DNA from 2 places in the Streptomyces sp. NPDC006879 genome. Region 2 is predicted to be linked to the other one. Evidence: riboswitches for the same ligand, from Rfam matches in the RefSeq annotation. Region 2 holds a riboswitch; the other holds the start of a gene.
The links. Region 2 has a riboswitch for S-adenosylmethionine ahead of ACFYMC_RS18945 (aminotransferase class V-fold PLP-dependent enzyme). Riboswitches for the same ligand answer to the same signal wherever they lie in the genome.

Region 1: it holds a riboswitch for S-adenosylmethionine, as region 2 does, so the genes downstream of both, thrC (threonine synthase) here and ACFYMC_RS18945 (aminotransferase class V-fold PLP-dependent enzyme) in region 2, are expected to answer to the same signal.

The regions. Positions count from the first base shown of each region.
Region 1 is NZ_JBIAGC010000011.1:55,217-63,631, reverse strand. It holds gene ACFYMC_RS11660 (cold-shock protein) at 275-478, opposite strand; gene ACFYMC_RS11655 (MoaD/ThiS family protein) at 863-1,141, opposite strand; gene thrC (threonine synthase) at 1,176-2,465, opposite strand; SAM riboswitch class I at 2,483-2,634, opposite strand; gene ACFYMC_RS11645 (glucosyl-3-phosphoglycerate synthase) at 2,817-3,812, shown strand; gene ACFYMC_RS11640 (trehalose-6-phosphate synthase) at 3,888-5,294, shown strand; gene otsB (trehalose-phosphatase) at 5,365-6,222, opposite strand; gene ACFYMC_RS11630 (DUF3263 domain-containing protein) at 6,367-6,603, shown strand; gene ACFYMC_RS11625 (extracellular solute-binding protein) at 6,678-7,898, opposite strand; gene ACFYMC_RS11620 (ROK family protein) at 8,153-8,415, shown strand, end outside.
Region 2 is NZ_JBIAGC010000024.1:60,200-68,614, reverse strand. It holds gene ACFYMC_RS18965 (NYN domain-containing protein) at 1-944, opposite strand, end outside; gene ACFYMC_RS18960 (hypothetical protein) at 984-1,223, opposite strand; gene ACFYMC_RS18955 (rhomboid family intramembrane serine protease) at 1,393-2,103, shown strand; gene ACFYMC_RS18950 (Lrp/AsnC family transcriptional regulator) at 2,100-2,381, shown strand; gene ACFYMC_RS18945 (aminotransferase class V-fold PLP-dependent enzyme) at 2,425-3,807, opposite strand; SAM riboswitch class IV at 4,007-4,123, opposite strand; gene trpD (anthranilate phosphoribosyltransferase) at 4,268-5,332, opposite strand; gene ACFYMC_RS18935 (cytochrome bc complex cytochrome b subunit) at 5,476-7,101, opposite strand; gene ACFYMC_RS18930 (Rieske 2Fe-2S domain-containing protein) at 7,098-8,156, opposite strand; gene ACFYMC_RS18925 (c-type cytochrome) at 8,153-8,415, opposite strand, start outside.

The DNA of each region.
Region 1 (8,415 bases), on a different contig from region 2:
GCCTTGGCGGTTCCTTCCCGCCCGGCCTCGCGAGCCTCACCGACCCGGTCCCGTTTTTGTCACTCTCACTCGGAGAGTGCTAACGCCAATGATTAGCACTCGCCCCCTCCGAGTGCAAGCGCCTCCCGCGAGCCGGGACGCGGATCGGGAGCCGGATCGGGAGACGATCAAGGTGGGCGCGGGAGGGGAGCAGGGCGGGCACGCACGAGGGGTCCGTACCCATGGTGGGTACGGACCCCTCGGCGTGAATACGTCCGTGGTCGATCGCGCCTGGTCAGACGGCGAGCTTGACCATGTCCGCCTGTGGACCCTTCTGGCCCTGCGAGATCTCGAACTCGACCCGCTGACCTTCTTCAAGGGTGCGGTAGCCGTCCATCTGGATCGCGCTGTAGTGGACGAACACGTCCGCACCACCGTCGACCGCGATGAAGCCGTAACCCTTCTCCGCGTTGAACCACTTGACGGTGCCCTGAGCCATGCCTAACTCCCCTGTTACTGGCCCTTGCGCAGGTCCACACTTCGCGGACCTGGGTCAGACCTAACGCGTCGACCGCGGCTGAATGTATCTGCACGGACGCTGTCTGCAACAGGTCAATCCGACGAGAAATCTGGACAGTCCAGTATGTGGAAAAGCGGGGAAAATTTACATCAACGCCGGGCAAGTCGGGCTGGGCAAAATGCGCCAACACCCCATACCGCGCACGACCTTTGGCCCAATGTCGCCCCTCCGAGGCCAAACTCGGAGCCGTTCATATGCATCAGGCACAAACAAGCGAGGGGAACCGCTCTCACTCTATCCCGCGCGACCAACCAGAATTGCCCCCTCCGCTTTAGCGGAGGGGGCATATGCCGGTCCAGGAAATCAGCAGCCGCCAGCCACGGCCGGGATGATCGAGACGCCCGCGCCCTCCGGCGTGACCGCCTCCAGGCCGCCCTCGAACCGAACGTCATCGTCGTTCACGTACACGTTCACGAAACGACGCAGCTTGCCCTGATCGTCGAGAACCCGTGCGGCGATGCCCGGGTAGTCCTTCTCCAGGGATTCGATGACCTCGGAGAGCTTCGCGCCCTCGGCGGAAACCTCGGCCTCGCCCTTGGTGTACGTGCGGAGGATGGTGGGGATGCGGACCTTGACGCTCATGCGCTTATCGCCTTCCAGTGTCCGAGATGGGGAATCAGGCCAGGCCCGCGGCGCGGAACGCGTCCAGGCTCGGGCGGATGGTGGCGCTCTGACCGGTGCCGGCCACCGCCTCCAGGGTCTTCAGGCCGTCGCCGGTGTTGAGGACCACCGTGGTCAAAGACGGGTCCAGCCGGCCGTCCTCGATCAGCTTCTTGGTCACACCGACGGTCACCCCGCCCGCGGTCTCCGCGAAGATGCCCTCGGTCCGCGCCAGCAGCCGGATCGCCTCGACGACCTGTTCGTCATTCACGTCCTCGACGAAACCACCCGTGCGGCGCGCGATGTCGAGCACGTAGGGGCCGTCCGCCGGGTTGCCGATCGCCAGCGACTTGGCGATGGTGTTCGGCTTCTGCGGACGCACCACGTCGTGACCGGCCTTGAATGCCGCCGCAACGGGCGAGCAGCCCTCCGCCTGCGCTCCGAAGATCTTGTACGGCTTGTCCTCGACCAGACCCAGCTTGACGAGTTCCTGGAGCCCCTTGTCGATCTTGGTGAGCTGGGAGCCGGACGCGATCGGGATGACGATCTGGTCGGGCAGCCGCCAACCGAGCTGCTCGCAGATCTCGTAGGCCAGCGTCTTGGAGCCCTCGCCGTAGTACGGGCGAAGGTTGACGTTCACAAAGCCCCAGCCCTCGCCCAGCGGGTCGCCGATGAGCTCGGAGCAGAAACGGTTCACGTCGTCGTAGTTGCCTTCGATGCCGACGAGATCACCGCCGTACACCGCGGCCATGACCACCTTGCCCTGCTCCAGGTCGTGCGGGATGAACACGCAGGAACGGAAGCCGGCCCGGGCCGCCGCGGCGCCCACGGCCCCGGCCAGGTTGCCGGTGGAGGAACAGGACAGGGTGGTGAAGCCGAAGGCTCGGGCCGCCTCGACGGCGATCGCCACCACGCGGTCCTTGAAGGAGTGCGTGGGGTTGCCGGAGTCGTCCTTCACGTACAGCTTGCCCGTGACGCCCAGCTCGCGGGCGAGGTTGTCGGCCTCGACCAACTTGGTGAAACCCGGATTCAGGCTGGGCTTGTCGGCCACGTCCGCCGGAACGGGCAGCAGCGGCGCATAGCGCCAGATGTTGTCCGGGCCGGCCTCGATCTGCCTGCGCAGCGCCTGCGGGTCACCGACCGGCAGCTCGTAGGCCACCTCAAGCGGTCCGAAACACTCGGCACAGGCGAAGATCGGGCCGAGTTCGAAGCGGTGTCCGCACTCCCGGCAGGAGAGGGCCGCAGCGGGACCGAGATCGACGGTGACGCCGGCAGAGGTGGGGGTGACAGTGGTCTGTACAGCCATGATGGCGAGGCCCTTTCTCCTCATCTTCCCCACGGCGCAGGTCGCACCGCGAGACGGAATTGGCACCTTCCCTAGTCGGGGCCTCGCTGATGTTGCGGAATCGCGAGTGCCGACTGGAGGGTTGCCGGGGCTTCAACGGGCCGTATCCCTCTGCCCCTCTGGATGAGCGGTATGGCGCCGGGCCGGGCCCGGGCGTTTGTACGCGAGCGACCCCGACATGCGAGGGCCCTCCGCGTTGTTCAAGACTGTAACCGAAGGGGATGGCCGGCGAGACAGCCGTCCGAACCGCGAGATGGATCACGTTTTGGCCATCGAATCCTCGAATCGAACGACCCAGGGAGCGTGCGGACCGTGCTGGAAGAGGTGGAGCGCTGGCTTGCCGGACGGTCCTGGGCGACCGCCGACCGGCCGCTCGACCGGCTGGTCGCCGCCAAACGGGCCACCGGCAGCCGGGTCAGCGTGGTGCTGCCCGCGCTCAACGAAGAACAGACGGTCGGTGCGATCGTGGCGACCATCCGCCGGGAGTTGGTCGAGTCCCCGCGGCTGGCCGTACCTCTCGTGGACGAACTCCTGGTCATCGACTCCGGCTCCACCGACCGGACCGCCGAGGTGGCCGCCAAGGCCGGCGCTCGGGTGATCCACCGCGACGAGATCCTCCCGCGCGTTCCCGCCGTGCCCGGCAAGGGTGAGGTGCTGTGGCGTTCACTGCTGGTCACCGACGGGGACATCATCTGCTTCGTCGACGCCGACCTGCGGGACTTCTCGGCAGACTTCGTCTCCGGCACCATCGGGCCGCTGTTGACCGATCCCGACATCGCGTTCGTCAAGGCGATGTACGACCGGCCGCTGGGCACCACCCCCGGCCAGGGCGGCCGGGTCACCGAACTCGTCGCCCGCCCACTGCTCAACCTGCACTGGCCCCGACTGGCCGGCTTCGTCCAACCCCTCGGCGGGGAGTACGCGGTACGTCGCGGACTACTGGAACGGCTGCCGTTCCCCGTCGGCTACGGCGTCGAACTCGGGCTCCTGATCGATGCCTTGGACGTGGTCGGCCTCGATGCGCTCGCCCAGGTCGACGTGGGGGTGCGGGTGCACCGCCACCAGGACGGTCAGGCGCTGGGCCGGATGGCCGCGGCCATCTACCGCACCGCGCAGCTTCGGCTGGCCCGCGCCCACCTGGTACGCCCGGTGCTGACCCAGTTCGAGCGCGCCGAAGCGGGCTTCGTCCCGCGCACCCACGCGGTGGACACCGAGGAACGCCCGCCGATGCGGGAGATCGAGGAGTACGGCAGGAGGCGCCGGCCCGTACCGCCGCCGCCCCGGCCTCAAGGGGAACGGTGTCGCTGAGCCCGGTAGCGTAGGACTCCCGCCAGGGAAACCGACCGTACGTTTGACCGCTCGCCCGACGGATAGGTTCGCGGCATGGCTACCCAGGACGCCCAGGAAAACCATCAGGTGCTCGTCGCGTCGAACCGCGGCCCGCTCTCCTACCATCTCGCGTCCGACGGAGGCCTGGACTCCCGCCGGGGCGGCGGCGGACTCGTCTCGGGCCTGTCCGACGCGCTCGGCCAGCACCCAGGGGCACTGTGGGTGTGTGCGGCGCTCAGCGAAGGCGACCGGGAAGCGGTGCGGCGGGACGTGCTCGAACCCGGGGTCCGGATGCTGGACATCGATCCCACGGTGTACTCCGAGGCCTACAACCAGATCGCCAACTCGGTGCTGTGGTTCACCCACCACACCCTCTACCAGATTCCGCTAGAACCAGTGTTCGATGCCGCCTTTCGTCGCCACTGGGAGTCCTTCCGCGCCTACAACACCGCCTTCGCCACCGCACTGGCCGAATCGGCCGGCGAGGGCGCCCGGGTGCTGATCCAGGACTACCACCTGGCGCTGGCCCCCGGCATGCTCCGCCAGCTCCGCCCGGACGTGCGGATCGCCCACTTCACCCACACTCCCTGGGCCCCGCCGGACTACTTCGGCATGCTGCCCGCCGACATCCGCTCCGAACTCCTGGACGGCATGCTGGGCGCGGACCACCTCGGCTTCCACACCGCCGCCTGGGCCGAGGCGTTCACCACCTGCGCCGAACGCTACGGGCACACCGGATCCGCCGCCCCGCGCGTGGCCGCCCACCCGCTGGGCGTGGAGGCCGAGGACCTGCGCGCACTCGGCCGCCGCCCAGTGGTCGAGGAGCGGTTGACGGAACTGCGCGAAGCCATAGGAGACCGGGACCGCAAGACCATCGTGCGGGTGGACCGCACCGAACTGAGCAAGAACATCCTGCGGGGTCTGCTCGCCTACCGCGAACTGCTCGCCACCCGGCCGGAATGGCACGGAAGGGTCGTCCACCTCGCCTTCGCCTACCCCTCCCGGCAGGACCTGGCCTCCTACCGCTCGTACACCGCCGCCGTGTCCCAGCTCGCCGAGGAGATCAACGAGGAGTACGCCACCGGGAGCTGGCGCCCGGTCGTCCTCTACGTCAAGGACGACTTCCCGCGCTCCCTGGCCGCCTACCGCCTGGCGGACGTGGCCCTGATCAACCCCGTCCGGGACGGCATGAACCTCGTCGCCAAGGAGATGCCGGTCCTCTCCGACGCCGGTGTGGCGCTGGTGCTGTCACGCGAGGCCGGGGCCTACGCGGAACTCGGCGAGGACGCGATCTGCGTCAACCCCTATGACGTCTCCGAGACCGCCCGCGCCCTACACGAGGCACTGACCATGCCACCGGCCGAACGCACCGTCCGCACCAAACGCCTCGCCGCGGCGGCTACCGCCATGCCGCCGCGGCGCTGGTTCGAGGAGCAGCTGACTGCCCTGTGGCAGGACTAAAGCCCCTCCGGGCGGGGACGGACGGGCTCCCTACCCCGCGCGGACGGCCGCACGGGCGCGCCGCCCCGGCTCAGTCCGTGGGCGCGGGCAGCCGGTCGGCGAGCGCGGTCAGGAAGGCGACCACCTGTGCGGGACCGTTGAGGGTCAGGTCCGCACGGTCGGAGAGCTCGGTGACCTCCGTGCTGCCGCTGCACACCAACAGGCCCGGCTGCCCCTCCGTGCGGCGCTTCTCCACCTCGGCGAAGGCAGCGAGGTCACCGAGGTCGTCACCGGCGTAGAGAACCGCGGAGGCTCCCGCGTGGGCGAGGTAGTCGCGCAGGGCCACGCCCTTGTCGGTCCCCGGTGGCCGGAGCTCCAGCACGGCCCGGCCGGGCTCCACGATCAGGCCGTGCCGCTCCGCGAGGTCGGCCAACGGGCCGCGCAGCGCCTCGAAGGCCGCCATGGGCTCGGCGGCCCGCCGCGTGTGCACCGCGACCGCGCGCCCCTTCTCCTCGATCCAGGTTCCCCGCCAGGCCCCGATCTCGTCGAGGAATCCGGGGAGTTCAGCACGGACCGCCGCCACCCCGGGATGCTCGGAGGGCGCCGAGACGATGCCGCTCACCGCATCCCATCGTTCCGCTCCGTAGTGCCCGAGGACGACCAGGTGCTCCAGGCCGGGGACACCGGCGAAGCCGCCGTACCGCACGGCAACTCCGGCGGGTCGGCCGGTGATCACGGCGATCGATCCGACCTTGGGGGCGAGCGCGGCCAGTGCGGGGACCGCGCCGGGGTGGGCCCGGGCCTGCTCGGGATCGGGCACGATCTCGGCCAAGGTGCCGTCGAAGTCCAGCGCGACGACGGCCGAGCTGGGTTCGTGCAGCAGCGCGTCGAGGCCTTCACGCCCGGCTGCGGTGACGGGGTTCGGCAGGGTGTTCGGATGGCTGCCCATGTTCCTGACCCTACCGGCGCCCCGGGGGCTCACGCCGGGCGTATGGACGCATCCCCGAACGGAAATTCCCACTCCCAGGCCCGCCCGGTGCTGGGGGCCGGGGGCTCGGGGCCATCGTCGCCCGACGGAGCTATGTTGGTCCGTGTGACGGATGACCTGCCTCTCTCGGACCGCGAACGGGCGGTACTACGCTTCGAGCGGACCGGCTGGCCCGGCCCGGGCGCCAAGGAGCGAGCGATCCGGGAACAGCTGGGGTTGTCCCCCGTGCGGTACTACCAACTACTGAACGCGCTTCTGGACCGCCCGGCGGCGTCGGCTCACGATCCGGTCACCGTGAACCGGCTGCGCCGGCTGCGCGAGCGCCACCGCGCAGAGCGCTGACCCCATCGGCGAACGCCGATCCACCTGCGGATCGCTGATCCGGGCCGATCCCGGCCCGGATCACGCGCCGCCCGTTACTGGGCGTCCTCCGCGGTCTGGGCGTCCTGCGCGATCCGCTCCAGCACCGAATCGGCCCGCCCGGAAGGCATGACGGCGCTACCGATGTTGCTCTTCACACTCTCACTGACCGCTGCCCAGGACTTCTTGCCCACGGGGTACAGCCGGGATCCGGGGAGTGCCGTGAGGAAGTTCTTGAGCTCCTCGTCCGCGGGGTCGCTGCTCTGCTGCATGGCGCGGTAGCCGCTGTTGGTGACCGGCAGCAGGCCGTAGGTGCTGGTGAACTTGGTGACGTTCTTCTCCTCGTACAGGAAGTCGAGGAACTTTCCGGACTCCTTGCGGTGCCCGTTCTTGAAGGCCATCACCCAGTCGGCGACGCCCATGGTCGGCTGCTCCTCGCCGTCCAGCGTGGGCATGGGGACCATCCCGTACTTCACGCCCTTGCTGCTGGCCTGCTTCATCAGGGTGGGGTGGCCGTTGAGCATGCCCACCTCGCCGCGCGAGAAGGCGTCGAAGGCGTCCTGCCGGTTGAGCTTCCAAGGCTCCACCGAGCCGGTCAGCCCCGGCGCCACCAGCTTGTCCTTGAGCCAGTTGAGCGTCTTGACGTTCTCCGCGGAGCCGATCTTGTAGACCTCGTCCACGTCGGTGTAGCCACCGCCTCCGCTGAGCAGCCACATCATGGTCTCCGCCTGGGCCTCCTCACGGCCCAGCGGCAGCGCGAAGGGGGTCTTGGCCACGCCCTTGAGCTTCTTCGCCGCCTCCTCCAGCTCCGCCCAGGTGGTCGGCGGCTTCGCGATTCCGGCCTCCGCGAACAGGTCCTCGTTGTAGAACAGCAGTCGGGTGCTGGAGACGAAGGGCATGCCGTACTGGACGCGCCGGACTTCGCCGGCATCGACGAGCGATCCGAGGAAGTCGGCCTGGGTGGTGATCGTCAGCAGTTCGTCGGCGGAGTAGAGCTTGTCCTCCGCCACGTAGTCGGAGTAGGCGCCGATCTGGGCTATGTCGGGGGCCTTGCCCGCCTTGACCTGCTCAGCGACCTTGGCGTCCACCTCGTTCCAGGAGTAGACGCTGACCTCGACCTTGATCTCCGGGTTCGCCTCGTGGAAGGCGGCTGCGAGGTCGTCCCAGTACTTCTGGGAGCTGTTGGCCTCACTGTCGCCGTAATCGGCCGCCACGATCTTGAGGGTGACGTCGTTGTCACCGGTGAGGCTGCCGCAACCGGTCAGCGTCATCGTCATCGCCAGTGCGGTGCCGGCCGCGGCCAGTGCCGGGTAACGGGCCTTCACAGATTGTTCCCACCCTTGCTGCTCAGCATTTGTGTGTCGCTCCCCCCGGCACGACAAGGCATGAGCTGCGATTTTGCCCCATGGCTGGATATGAGGTCTACACCAAGGTCTAAACCACACCGAGAGGGTGCCTCTTTTGTATGGCTAGTCAACAATCCACCCCAGTGGACTAGACCTTTCGTGTCCGATCGGGCGAGACTGTCCCCGTGAAACACGTCATCGCCCTCGATGTGGGCGGCACCGGGATGAAGGCCGCCCTGGTCGGAGCGGACGGCACACTGCTGCACCAGGCCCGTCGCGCGACGGGCCGCGAAAGCGGACCCGAAGCAGTGGTCGAAACCATCCTCGGCTTCGCCGCCGACCTGCACGCGCTCGGACGCGAGCGGTTCGGCGAACCCGCCTGCGCGGCCGGAGTCGCCGTACCCGGAATCGTCGACGCCGACCGCGGCATCGCCGTCTACGCCGCCAA
Region 2 (8,415 bases):
TCCGAGAGCGCTCGGGCCGCGATGTCCTTCGGCGTCATCCGCCCCGGCTCCACCGCGTCCACCAGATCCGCCGGGCGGACCGAGGCCGGAGGCAGGGCGAGCTCGCGCCGCAGCCCCTGGGCCGACTCAAGGACGGTGTCCAACAGCAGCCGCAGACGCATGTCCTCCGTACTGCGCCCTTCGCGCACGGCCCGTCGGCCGGCTTCGACCGCGGCCTCGGCTTCGTGCAGTTTGGACTTCAGACGCCGACTCTCGCTCTCCGCCGTGGCCACCTGAGTGGCGGCCTCATGCCGGATCCCGTCGATCTGCACGGTCAGCTTGCGCAGGGCCGCTTCGCCCCGCTTGATGTCGCTTTGCGCACTACGCAGCTTGCGCTGAAGCGATTCGGCTTCCTTGCGGGCGGCCTCCAGTTCGTGGCGCAGGCGTTCGGTATCCAGCCTCGTCTGCTCACGAGCCTGAGCGAGTTCGGCACGCAGGCGGTCGAGTTCCCGCCGGTTCTCCTCGTCGGCCCGCTCGGCGTCAGCACGCTGGGCCTCCTCGCCCGCCGCCGCGACCAGCTTCACCCAGCCGACCGGGCGCAGGACGTACGCGGCGGCGGCCACGTCCAGGGGATCGGCGGCGGCCGGTGGCGCGCCCGCCTCCAAGGCGGCGGCCAGTTCCGGCTGCGCCTGCGTCAGCTTCTCGCCGATACGAGCCCGGAAGGCCGGATCGCTCTCCAAGGCCGCTGCCATCGCGTTCCCGGCGAACTTGGCCCGCCGGGTCGGGGTGAACCGGGCGTACTGCCGCAACTGGGTGGGCAGATCGCCGACCACCAACGCACCGAAGGCGTCCGAGACCAGCGCGACGACCCGGCGCCGCACACCGTCCGGCAGCGGGCGGTCGAGCACTTCCGCGGCGCGGTCGGCCGCACCGGCCGACTCAGCGCCACTCGTGGGCTCCACCATCGCTCACCCCACTACCGTCCTTGAAAGGGGGCGACTCCCTCAGGAGCCGGCACCCGGCCTGTCTACGAGCTCGATCTGGTCCACCGCGTTGCACCAGCGGCACCGGACCGATTCGATGTTCTCACTGACGACCTCGCGCTCCTCGACCTTGGGATCCCCGGCCAGGTCCAAATGGACGTACTCGACGACCTTCGAGGAACGCGTGACATCGAAGCGGGTGAGGTTGCCGCACAGGGTGCAGCGCCACCGAGTGGTGGCGGTCGGCAGGGGAACCGTCATCGCGTCCGCGTCTCCTTAGCGTTTCGCTTACGTACTGAACGTAACCCTACGGCGTGTTAGTAGCCCGGGTGGAGCACGGTCCGGCATCGGAGGTGGGGGGCGGACAGGCGTGCGAGGCCCGGCGGGGCGAACTGTTCCCGTCCGTGCCGTTACGCCATGCTCTATGCCCATGACCGTACGGTGGGGGGCCACCAAGGGCCCCTGGGTGACCTGTGCCCTGATTGCCTCCTGCTGCCTCGTCTTCCTCATCGGGCCCGTCTCCGGCCTGAACCCCGTGTACGGCAGCGGAGAACAGCTGCTGGCCGCGCAGACGGAGTACTTCCGCCACTGGGGGGTGGTCCCCGACGAACTCTTCTCCGGCTCGCCAAGGGCCGCCCTCACTCCGCTGACCGCCCTGTTCGTACACGGAAACTGGCTGCACCTGCTGGGCAACATGCTGTTCCTGTACGTCTTCGGCACCATGACGGAAGAGCGGCTCGGCCGAGCCGAGTTCGCCCTCTTCTACCTGGCCGGCGGCTACCTAGCCCTGATCGCCTACGCCGCCGCCCACGCCGACTCCCCACAGACACTGGTGGGGGCCTCCGGTTCCATCTCGGGAGTGCTCGGCGCCTTCCTGTGCCTCTTCCCCAAGGCCAGGGTGACCACTTTGCTGCCCTTCCTGCTCTTCCTCCCGCTGCGCCTGCCCGCCTGGATCGTCCTGGTGTTCTGGTTCGCCGTGCAGTGGGTGGCCGCACACCGCCAGATGGACGGCCCCGGGGTCGCCTACCTGGCCCACCTGGTGGGGTTCTCGCTCGGCTTCCTCTACGCCTGGGGACGTTTCCGGCATGCGGCTAGAGTGAGGGCCCCAGCCACGGCGACCGAGGGAGACAGCCAGCCGTGATCACCGCGATCGTCCTCATCAAGACCAGCGTGGACCGCATCCCCGAGATCGCCGAGTCGATCGCCGCGCTGGAGAACGTCAGCGAGGTGTACTCCGTCACCGGCACCTACGACCTGATCGCCCTGGTACGGGTGGCCCGCCATGACGACCTGGCCGACATCATCCCGGGCCGGATCAGCAAGATCCCCGGTGTCGAGGTGACCGACACCCACGTCGCCTTCCGCACCTACTCCCAGCACGACCTCGAAGCCGCCTTCGCAATCGGACTGGACGCCTGAGCCGCCACCTGCTCGGGTCCCGGCACGGGCGACGGACCTCGGCTCACAGCTCCGGTACGCAGCGGCCTGCCTCGGTCCGGTAGCGCCACCGGGCTCCGTCCCTGACCAGCGAGGCGACGGCCCCCACGAAGCGCTCGATGTGCTCGTCCGGGGTACCGGCCCCGAAGCTGACCCGGATGGCGTTCAACGGGCGGTCAGCGGAGTTGGCGGCGCCGCCACCGCACTCACCGGGCTGGTGCTCGTCACCGCCCACCAGCGTGCGCACCAACGGATGGGCACAGAAGAGGCCGTCCCGGACCCCGATCCCGTACTCCGCGGAGAGCGCGGCGGCGAAGTGCGAGCTGTTCCAGCCCTCCACCAAGAAGGAGAGCACTCCCACCCTGGGCGCGTCATCGCCGAACAGCGAAAGCACCCGCACCTGGGGAACCTGTGCAAGGCCGGCCCTCACCCGGGCGAGAAGAGCCTGCTCGCGGGCGACGAGTCCGTCGAAGCCTGCCTCCGTCAGAGCCCGACAGGCGGAGGCGATGGCGTAGACGCCGACCACGTTGGGTGAGCCTGCCTCGTGCCGCGCCGCACCCGTGTGCCATTGCACCTGCACCGTTCCGTCCTCGGCACGCGCCACCGTCCGGGAGGCGCCACCGCCCGCAAGGTACGGCTCGGCCCGCTGGAGCCAATCGGACCGCCCGGCCAACACGCCGGACCCGAAGGGCGCGTAGAGCTTGTGCCCGGAGAAGGCCACCCAGTCCACGTCCAGTTCACGGACGGACACCGGGTGGTGCGGGGCCAACTGCGCGGCGTCCAGCACGATCCGGGCCCCGTGGGCGTGCGCGGCGGCGGCCAGTTCCGCGACCGGCCAGAGCTCCCCGGTGACGTTGGAAGCTCCTGTGACGCACACCAGCGCCGGACCGTGGGGGTCGCGGTCGGCCAACGCCGACTCCAGCGCCGCGACCGCGGCGGCCGGGCTGTGCGGGGCGTCGAGCCAGGTCACCGGGGAGTCGCGCCACGGCAGGAGGGAGGCGTGGTGCTCGGTTTCGAAGACGAACACCTGGCAGTCGGCGGGGAGGGCGGCAGCCAGCAGGTTCAGTGAGTCGGTGGTCGAGCGGGTGAAGACGACCTGGTCTTCGGGGCGGCAGTCGAGGAACTCGGCTACGGTCCGCCGGCTGGCCTCGAAGAGGTCCGTGGAAAGTTGGGAGAGGTACCCGGCCCCGCGGTGCACGCTGCCGTAGTACGGGGCGTAGGCGGCGACGTCTTCCCAGACCCGCTGGAGAGCCGGGGCGCTGGCGGCGTAGTCGAGGGCGGCGTAGCCCACCTCTCCGCCGGTGACCAGGGGGACGCTGACCTCGCTACCGAGGACGGGCAGCGGTGCGGCGTGGTCGGCGGGGGCGCGACACGCGGTGTGGGCTTCGGCGTACAGGTGTGCGGACATGGTGGTATCTCCCGGCAGAACAGGCGAAGGCTTCAGGAAGGTCCCGGACGCACCGCGCGCGAGCGCCTGGTGTCACGGGAGTCGTCTCAACACCCGCAGGAGTTCCGGGTGGAGGTGAAGAAGGGGCGTGATCGCCCTATCGCATTCGCTGGTGCACGAAAAAGCTCCTCGACGGACCAGGACCCCTGGTGGTTCGAGGGGTCCGCGCTTGCCGTGGACCTCGCTGCCCACAGCCCGGTCATCACCCGGGGCACCCCGCCACGGACGGAGGGTTGCCGGACAGCAAGCCGGGGCCTGAACGCTGTCACTCGTGACCTGATCAGCATCCTGCCATACGCGCGGAGAACTTCGAGCCCCGGTCCGCCATGCGGACCGGGGCTCGAAGGACGCCCCTGCGCCTTGCGAGGATCCGCAACTGACACCGCGCGCTGCTTTTCACGGGCGGAACGCGGCAGCGCCCTCAGGTGTTGCTGGCGGCCACCCAGCGTTCAAGAGCCGCCCGGGCCGAACCGGAGTCGATGGATCGGGCGGCCCGGTCGATGCCTGCGGCGATCTGCTCGGTGAGCCCACCCTCGCCCGGCTCCAGTGCCACCAGCGCGGCTGCGGAGTTCAGCAGGACCGCATCGCGCACCGGCCCCCGCTCCCCGGCCAGCAGTCGCCGTGCCACGTCCGCGTTGTACGAGGCGTCCGCGCCCCTCAGGTCCTCGACGGGCACCAGATCGATGCCGACCTCACGCGGGTCGAAGGAGTGCTCCTCCACTCGGCCCCCGCGCACCCACCACACCTTCGACGTGGCCGTGGTGGTGAGTTCGTCCAGGCCGTCGTCGCCGCGGAACACCAGGGCGGAGGAACCGCGTTCGGCAAGGACCCCGGCGACGATCGGGGCCATCCGCGCGTCGGCGACGCCGGTGGCCTGGGCCCTGACGCGGGCCGGGTTGGTCAGCGGGCCGAGGAAGTTGAAGGTGGTGCGGATGCCCAGCTCACGCCGGGCCGGGGCAACGTGCCGCAGGGCGGGGTGGAACTTCACCGCGAAGCAGAAGGTGATGCCCGCCTCCTCGGCGACCTCCGCCACCCGGGAAGGCGCCAGGTCCAGGTTGACTCCGAGCTTCTCCAGGACGTCGGAGGCCCCGCTGGCTGAGGAGGCTGCCCGGTTGCCGTGCTTGACGACCTTGGCTCCGGTGCCGGCCACCACGATGGCCGACATGGTGGAGATGTTGACGGTCTTGGCGCCGTCCCCGCCGGTACCGACGATGTCGACGCTCCGGCCGGGCACGTCGATCAGGTTGGCGTGGGCGTACATCGTGCGCACCAGGCCGTTGATCTCCGCCACCGTCTCGCCCTTGGCGCGCAGCGCGACCGCGAAGCCAGCGATCTGTGCGTCGGTGGCCTGCCCCCGCATGATCTGGTCCATGGCCCAGGCGGTGTCGTCGGCGGTCAGGTCGCAACCGCTGAGCAGGGCGTCGAGGACGGCCGGCCAGGCGCGGGCCGCCACGCTGTCGCCGCCGGCCGGGGTCGCAACGTTCATGGTCCGCTCCTGATGGTCCACTGTCGAAAAGGGAAGGGCTTCAGCCTATCCAGCCGGCTGGGACGGCAAAGAGCCCCGTCCAGCGTGTGGACGGGGCTCTTGCCGTGGCGACCTATGGCCGGAAGGACCGGCCGGGGTGGGGATCAGTGGTGGCCGTGGCCGCTCTGGATCTCCCGGTACTCCTCGGCCGAAGGCTTCGGAATCTGCTGGTCCGAGCCGAAGTAGCCCTTGCTGAGCCTGGCCCGGAGCTTCTCCTTCAGCGGGACCTTGCGCTCGACTCCGTTCTCGTCGACCGTCGGGCCGATTTCGATCGGCTGGTACTGCTCGTGCGCGGTGAGGGTGTGGAGCTGGCCCTGCGAGAGCGGCTCGTGGACCTCGACGAACTCACCGTGCGGGAGCCGCTTGATGATGCCCGTCTCGCGACCGTGCAGCACCTTCTCACGGTCCCGGCGCTGGAGGCCCAGGCAGATCCGCTTGGTGATCAGGAAGGTGATCACCGGGGCGACGAAGAAGCCGATCCGGCAGAACCAGGTAATGCTGTTGATCGACAGGTGCAGGTACTGGGCGAACATGTCGTTGCCACCCGCGATCAGCAGCACGACGTACCAGGTCAGCCAGGCCACACCGAAGGCCGTACGGGTCGGCGCGTTGCGCGGCCGGTCGGCGATGTGGTGCTCACGCTGGTCACCGGTGATCCAGGCCTCGACGAACGGGTAGACCGCGATCGCGACCAGGACCAGCGGGAAGATCACCAGCGGGACGAACACACCCATGACCAGGGTGTGGCCCCAGAGGTTGATCTCCCAGCCCGGCATGGCGCGGATGAGGCCCTCGGAGAAGCCCATGTACCAGTCGGGCTGTGCGCCCGTGGACACGTGGTCCGCCCGGTAGGGGCCCAGCGCCCAGATCGGGTTGATCGAGGCGACCGCCGAGATGATAGCGATGACGCCGAAGACCAGGAAGAAGAAGCCACCGGCCTTGGCCATGTAGATCGGCAGCAGGGGCATGCCGACGACGTTCTTGTTGGTCTTGCCCGGGCCTGCGAACTGGGTGTGCTTGTGGTAGAAGACCAGGATCAGGTGCGCCACCACCAGGCCGAGCATGATGCCCGGCAGCAGGAGGATGTGGACCGAGTAGAACCGGGCCACGAAGTCGCCGCCGGGGAACTCGCCTCCGTAGAGGAAGAACGACAGGTAGGTACCGACCAGCGGGACCGACAGGATCGCGCCTTCCATGAAGCGCACGCCGGTTCCGGAGAGCAGGTCGTCCGGCAGCGAGTAACCGGTGAAGCCGGTGAACATGCCGAGGACCAGCAGCAGGAAGCCGAAGACCCAGTTGACCTCGCGGGGCTTGCGGAACGCGCCCGTGAAGAACACGCGCATCATGTGGACCATCATCGCGGCGATGAAGATCAGCGCGCCCCAGTGGTGGATCTGCCGGATCAGCAGACCGCCACGGACGTCGAAGCTGATGTCCAGCGTCGAGGCGTAGGCCTCGGACATCCGGACGCCCTGCATCGGCACGTACGAGCCGTGGTAGACGACCTCGTTCATGCTCGGGTGGAAGAACAGCGTCAGGTAGACACCCGTGAGGATGACGATGATGAAGCTGTAGAGGCAGATCTCACCGAGCATGAAGGACCAGTGGTCCGGGAAGATCTTGCGCATGTTGGCCTTGGCCAGGCCGTAGATGCCAAGGCGGCCGTCGGCCCAGTCGGCAAGGCGCTCGCCCTTGCCCGGCTGCGGCTTCTCAGTGGTGATGGTGCTCATCCGCGCTCCCAGAAGGCAGGACCGACGGGCTCGTCGAAGTCGCCGAGCGCCTCAAGGAAGCCCTCGTCGTTCACGCCGATCCGCAGCTGCGGAAGCGGGTGACCGGCCGGGCCGAAGATGACGCGGGCTCCGTCGGAGAGGTCGAAGGTGGACTGGTGGCACGGGCACAGCACATGGTGCGTCTGCTGCTCGTACAGGCTGATCGGGCAGCCGACGTGGGTGCAGATCTTCGAGTAGGCCACGATTCCCTCGTGGGACCACTCCAGTTCCTGCTTGTCCTTGATGTCCTCCGGCTTGATGCGGACGATCATCAGGGCGGCCTTGGCGATCTGCACCTGGAAGTCGTGTGCGTCCTCCTCCAGCCCCTCGGGCTGGACGAAGGTGAGCGACCCGACCGCGACGTCCTCGGGACGCAGCGGCTCCAGGGTGTTCTGGTTGATCAGCAGCTTGCCCTTGGCCCACATGGTGTGGCGGAGCTTGCTCTCGGGCAGCGGGCCGAGGTCGCGCAGCAGCACGACACCGGACAGCGGAACCAGCGAGAGCGCGCCGAACATCGTGTTGCGCAGGAGCTTACGGCGCGGGAAGTCCGATTCACGGACGCCGTCCGCGAAGTCGGCCATGACCTTGGCCTTGAGCTCCGGGGGAGCCTCGATCGGGTGCCGCTCGTCCGCCATCTCCTCGTCGGACATGAGCGTGCGGGCCCAGTGGACGGCACCGGCACCGATGCAGAACAGGGCCAGGCCGAGGGTCCACCCCAGGGCGAAGTTCAGGGCGCTCACGTGACCGAAGGGCCAGATGTACACGATCTTGCCGACCGGGAAGATCACGTAGGACGCGATGAAGCCCACGGTCGCCAACATCGACAAGGTGAACAGCAGGGCGACCGTGCGCTCGGAGCGCTTGGCCGCCCGTTCGTCGATGTCCTGGATGCGCGGCTTGTGGGGCGGCAGGCCCGGGTCGGCGAACGGGTCTTCCGCGATGGCGGTCACCGTGCCGGCGTGTGTGGTGCCCTGCTCGCTCGGCAGGTTCTCTTCAGGGATGTCTTGGCTACTCATGACTTCTTGGCCTTAGCGGTGTGGGCCGCGACCCAGACGGCGACAGCAATCAGCGCACCCAGACCGAAGATCCAGCCGAACAGGCCCTCACTGACCGGGCCGAGGCCACCGAGCTTGAGGCCACCGGGGCTCGCCGAGTCCGGGCTGTTGACGGTCTGCAGGTACGCGATGATGTCCTTCTTCTCCTGCTCCGGCATGGTCGTGTCCGGGAAGGAGGGCATGTTCTGCGGGCCGGTGAGCATGGCCTCGTAGATGTGCT